One region of the Clostridium zhoujianii genome, then DNA from elsewhere that is predicted to be linked to it. Evidence: predicted binding sites of a transcription regulator. Region 1 holds the regulator's gene; the other holds the start of a gene.
The links. Region 1 encodes HrcA, which represses chaperone genes, less so after heat shock. Its sites were predicted from a motif close to TGTTAGCACTCNNNNNNNNNGAGTGCTAACA; they were not measured.

Region 1 (3,212 bases):
TTGTGGTGAGTATTCCTTACCATCTATATTAGTCTTATGGTTAGTTCCCATATGTCTCTTTATTGATATTATTGTTTTATCTGGATTTGTTATTGATTGTCTTTTTGCTACTTGCCCTACTAATCTTTCACCATTAGCTTGGAAAGATACTACTGATGGAGTAGTTCTAGCGCCTTCTGAGTTTGCTATAACAACTGGTTCTCCACCTTCCATAACAGCTACGCATGAGTTTGTTGTACCTAAGTCAATTCCTATAATTTTTCCCATAATTTATTCCTCCTCAAACATATATAAATCTTGTATTTTTTCATATATTTATATTAATTTTAAAATTAGTTAGCTACTTTCACTACAGAATATCTGATGACTTTATCGCCTCTCTTATATCCCTTCATAAATACTTCTACAACACTATTCTTTTCAAAACTTTCATCTTCTATATGCATTACTGCTTGATGTAAGTTTGGATCAAATTCTGCTGAAGCATCAATTTCTTCAACACCTAACTTATCAAATGATCCTTGTAACCCCTTGATAGTCATTTCTATACCCTTTTTTAAGTCTTCTACATTACCATCTGCTGCAATTGCTCTTTCTAAATTATCAACAACAGGTAGAATTTCTTTAATTACATCTGTGCATGCATCAGTATAAATACCTTCTTTTTCTTTAGTTGTTCTTTTTCTATAGTTTTCATATTCAGCAGTGATTCTAAGAAGTCGATCCTTCAATGCTTCAATTTCATTATTTAGCTTCTTTACTTCATCTTTACTTTTTCTAAGCATATTTATTTCATCCTCTACTTCTTCTTCATCTGCAACTTCATTGCCCTCTTCTTGAGTCACATCTCCATCAATGACATCTTCGATGATTACCTCATCATTATTTACATCATTAACCTCTTCAATAGGAGTTTCTACTTCTTCTAAAATGTCCTTCTTCCCTTCTTCCATTTGCAAAACTACACCTCATCTCTTTATTTTTTGTTATTCTAAACCTTGACCTTTCAAGGTGTCATTTAGCTCTTTCATAACCTGAGCCATAATAGCTATAACCCTGGAATAATTAATTCTTCTAGGTCCTATTAGTCCAATAGTTCCAATAGATCTATTGCCTAATGAGTATTCTGCAGATATTACACTACAGTTTTTGGCTTCAGGTATATAATTTTCATCACCAATTTTTATAGTTAAATCTCCATGGGGTTCTATTAATTCAACTACACAATCCTTATTATAGAGAAGATTTAATATTTCCTTAGCATTTTCAATATCATTATACTCAGGATAATTAAATATATTTGTAGTACCCTCCATAAATATTTCAGACGTATCCTCATCCTTTAGAGTTTCGTAGAGCACAGGCACTATGGCTGTAAATAAATCATCATACCCCTTAAGATCACTTTTAAGATTATTGATAACCTCTAAATTAATCTCTTCTATTGTAAGATTTCTAAGTCTTTTATTAATAACCTTATTAATCTTTTGAATTTCGTCATTAGATGGCATTTTATCTAATTTAATTCGATGATTTTTTATCAGTCCATTATCAGTAATTACTATAGATATAAGATTATGTTCATCTACACTAACTAGCTGTACTGATTTTATAAAACTCTTCTTAACAGAAGGTGTTTGAACTATACATGTTAAGTTAGTTAGTTCTGAAAGCAATGCACTAGCTTGCTTTACAATTTTATCAACCTCCAACATAGCACAGTCTATAATATATTTCTTTATTTGTAGCTCTTCCTCTATTGATACTTTAGACTTTTCCATTAAATTATCTACATATAGTCTATAGCCCTTGCTAGAAGGTACTCTTCCTGCTGAAGTATGAGGTTGCTCTAAATATCCCATGTCTTCTAAATCAGACATTTCATTTCTTATAGTTGCAGAACCTACACCTAAATCATATTTTTTTGCTATTGTTCTTGAGCCTACTGGTTCCCCAGTGTTTATATAATCATTTATAATAGCTTCAAGTATTTTTATCTTTCTATCATCAATAGCCATAACCTCACCTCATTCTTGTTAGCACTCACTAACATCGAGTGCTAATGACTATATTCTAATAGTAGTATTTCTTCTTTTCTTTGTCAATTCTTATTAAATTTATTTTTCCTCTATTTACAGCAACTTAGTGAGATTAAATAATATTATCTCTAGTTTTCTTCACTTTCCTATGGCTTATATTATCATATCACTCATCACAACATTTGATAGTTCTATTCCTTCAGCAGACAAATATATTCTTCCACTCTTTCTTATTAATAATCCCTTCTTAATATTTCCTTCAATGACATTCTCATATACTGAATCAATATTTATTCCAAATCGCCTTTTAAATTCAGCTTCACTTATTCCCTCTGTCATTCTTAAACCCATAAACATAAATTCTTCCATATTATCTTTCTCTGAATTATCCACTTCTTCTTCTATTACACTTTCATTTCTATTACTTCTTTCAATGTATTCCCTTAAATCATCTATATTTTTTATTCTCTTATTATTTACATATGAACTAGATGATGCACCTACTCCAATATACTCCTCACACTTCCAATAAACTTCATTATGTACACACTCTCGATTATTCTTTGCATAATTAGAAATTTCGTATTGATGATAGCCATTTGCTAATAGTAACTCCCTTCCTTTATGATACATTTCTCTCTCTTCCTCTTCTGAAGGTAAAGATAGTAAATTTTTATTATACATGCTGTAAAATGGCGTTCCTTCTTCAATAATTAGACTATATGCTGAAATATGTTCTGGCTCTAACTCAATAACTTCTTGTAAGCTACTCACCCAATCTTCAACAGATTGATTAGGAAGTCCAAACATCATATCAACATTTATATTATTGAAGCCTACCTCTCTCGCTAGTTCATAGTTTCTTTTAAACTCTTCATATGAATGTATTCTACCAATTGACTTTAATAAACTTGGTTTTGTAGTCTGCAAACCAAAACTTAGTCTATTAATCCCGCCAATTTTCATAATCTCAAACTTTTCTTTACTTACTGTTCCTGGATTACATTCAATTGACTTTTCTGCTCCTTCTTTAAAATCAATCTTTTGAATAGTATCCATTAATTTTTTCAAAGTATTCTCTGTTAAATATGATGGTGTTCCTCCACCTATAAACATACTCTTTATCTTATAATCTCTACACTTATCTATTATTTCTTTATTTAATGCATCTAC
Region 2 (3,212 bases), on a different contig from region 1:
TAAATAGTGATAAGGAGAGAGAGGTATGTTCCAATTTGAAACACAATTAAGCAAGTTAAAGCACGAAGTCTTAACAGAAGTAGCAAGATTGGCGAAAGAAGATAAATTAACTAAGGAAGCAATTGAAAAGGTTCCTTATGAGATCATTAAAGGGGATACAGCTATGTATAGGTGTTGTGTCTATAAAGAGAGGGCGATTGTATTAGAAAGAGCAAAGCTTGCATCGGGATTTCTAGCCAATGGAGATACCGAGGATGTGGAATTAATAGATATAAAACCAGATGAGCAGATTATATATGTAATAGAAGCTGCTTGTGATAAATGTCCACTTGATAGATATACAGTTACAGATTCTTGTAGGAGCTGCTTAGCTCATAGATGTCAGCAAGCATGCAACTTTAAAGCAATAAACTATATAGCAGGTAGGGCATATATAAATCAGGAGGCATGTAAAGAGTGCGGTATGTGCAAAAAAGCATGTCCATACAATGCAATATCAGAAGTAATGAGACCTTGTAAGAAGGTTTGCCCAACAGGAGCATTAGATGTTAATACTGAAAGTAGAAGATCAATAATAAAAGAAGAAAAGTGTGTTAATTGTGGAGCCTGCATGTTAGCATGCCCATTTGGAGCAATATCTGATAAAAGTCTAATTGTTCCAGTAGTTAAAAGATTAGTAGCAAAAGGAAAAATGTATGCGGTAGTGGGTCCAGCAATAACAGGACAGTTTGGAAGGGACATAGAATATGGTCAAATTAAAAATGCTATAAAAAAATTAGGTTTCATAGATATGGTTGAAGCCGCTTGTGGAGCAGATGCAGTAACAGTACATGAAAGTACTGAATTTATTGAAAGAATAGAAGCAGGGGATAGTTATATGATTAATTCATGTTGTCCTGGATTTCTTGATTATATAGAGAAGATATATCCAGGTCAAAAAGAAAGAGCATCAAGAACAGTGTCACCAATGATTGCTACTGGTAGATATATAAAGAAAAGAGATCCAGGTGCTAAGGTTGTATTTATAGGACCATGTACAGCTAAGAAGAGTGAAGCTGTTAGAGATGGAATAAAAGGATCAGTGGATTATGTATTAACTTTCGAAGAACTATTAGCACTATTTGATGCTTTTGAAATTGATCCAACAAAGTGCGAATCTGAGATAGTTGATGATGCATCAATTTTTGGAAGAGGATTTGGAGCTGCTGGTGGGTTAAGTGATGCTATAAATAACTATATAAATGAAAAAGGGGTAGATGCTGAGTTTAAGCCTATTAAGGTATCTGGAGGCTGTGAAATAAAGAAAACTATGACTATGGCGAAGGTTGGTAAGTTAGGGGGTAACTTTATTGAAGGAATGATGTGTGAAGGTGGATGTATAAATGGGGCAGGGACTATTGTACCCCTATTAAGGGCAAAGGGTATATTTACTAAGATGAATATCTTAGCTACAAGAAGAAGTGTATTATCTAATGAAAAAATTGAGGAATTTAATAAGGTTAATCTAGAGAGGCAATGAATATAAATAAGGAGAATGGATAATTTAAGGGATATGATAATTGATTTATTTGAAAAACTAAGAAAAAGTGAGTAAAGCTAGTTTATTTTAATATAATCGGTTATAATTAGAATATTTAGGGAAATAATATAGAAGGTAATATTTGAATAAAATTGGTAGAGAGGATATTATAATAGTAGTGTTAGCACTCTAAGATGGTGAGTGCTAATAATGACAAGTTCAATATTATTTAATTTTTAAATGCCTACAAAACATAAAATTCTAACTAGTGGAGTTAGAAAGAAAAACATAAATAAATTATATAAATTTTAAGGAGGGGTTCTTATGAACATTAAACCACTTGGTGAAAGAGTTGTAATTAAAAAATTAGAAGCAGAAGAAACTACAAAAAGCGGTATTGTATTAACAGGTACTGCAAAAGAAAGACCACAAGAAGCAGAGGTTGTTGCTGTTGGACCAGGAGCAATGGTTGATGGTAAGAGAATTGAAATGGAAGTTAAAGTAGGAGATAAGGTATTATACTCTAAATATGCTGGAGCAGAAGTTAAAGTTAGCGGAGAAGAATACACTATATTGAAACAAGAAGATATATTAGCAATAGTAGAATAGGAGGAGATTTATAATGGCAAAGATGTTAAAATTTGGTGAAGATGCAAGAAGAGCAATGCAAGTAGGTGTAGATAAATTAGCAGATACAGTAAAAGTTACTTTAGGACCTAAGGGAAGAAATGTTGTATTAGATAAGAAATTTGGTTCACCATTAATAACTAATGATGGTGTTTCAATAGCTAGAGAAATTGAATTAGAAGATCCATACGAAAATATGGGAGCTCAATTAGTTAAAGAAGTAGCAACAAAGACAAATGATGTTGCTGGTGATGGTACTACTACAGCTACCCTTTTAGCTCAAGCTATTATAAGAGAAGGATTAAAGAATGTAACTGCTGGTGCTAACCCAATGTTAATAAGAACTGGTATTAACATGGCAGTTGGTAAGGCTGTTGAAGAAATAAAGAAAATTTCTAAGCCAGTAGCAGGAAAAGAAGATATAGCAAGAGTTGCTGCAATTTCAGCTTCTGATGAGGAAACTGGACAATTAATTGCAGATGCTATGGAGAAGGTAGGTAACGAAGGTGTTATTACTATAGAAGAATCAAAGTCTATGGGAACAGAATTAGATGTTGTTGAAGGTATGCAATTTGATAGAGGATACGTATCAGCATACATGTCAACAGATACTGAAAAGATGGAAGCAAATTTAGATAATCCATATATATTAATCACAGATAAGAAGATTTCAAACATACAAGAAATACTTCCAGTTCTTGAGCAAATAGTTCAAGCAGGTAAGAAGCTACTAATAATAGCAGAAGATGTTGAAGGAGAAGCTATGGCTACATTGGTAGTTAATAAGCTAAGAGGAACATTCACTTGTGTTGGAGTTAAAGCACCAGGCTTTGGAGATAGAAGAAAAGAAATGTTACAAGATATAGCAATTCTTACTGGTGGTAGAGTAATCTCTGAAGAATTAGGTATGGATTTAAAAGAAACAACATTAGATATGTTAGGTCAAGCTGAAAGCGTAAAGGTTACTAAGGAAAACACAATAATAGTTAATGGTAAGGGCGATTCAACTGACATAAAAGATAGAATAAGCCAAATTAAGATTCAAATAGAAGAAACAACTTCCGAA

Region 2: the regulator HrcA is predicted to act here: its motif matches at 1,699-1,729, upstream of groES (co-chaperone GroES).

What each region holds. Positions count from the first base shown of each region.
Region 1 is NZ_JBPUTF010000001.1:2,363,815-2,367,026, forward strand. It holds gene dnaK (molecular chaperone DnaK) at 1-267, opposite strand, end outside; gene grpE (nucleotide exchange factor GrpE) at 333-953, opposite strand; gene hrcA (heat-inducible transcriptional repressor HrcA) at 987-2,018, opposite strand; gene hemW (radical SAM family heme chaperone HemW) at 2,193-3,212, opposite strand, start outside.
Region 2 is NZ_JBPUTF010000003.1:180,545-183,756, forward strand. It holds gene ACSYT2_RS15645 (4Fe-4S dicluster domain-containing protein) at 26-1,519, shown strand; gene groES (co-chaperone GroES) at 1,844-2,128, shown strand; gene groL (chaperonin GroEL) at 2,142-3,212, shown strand, end outside.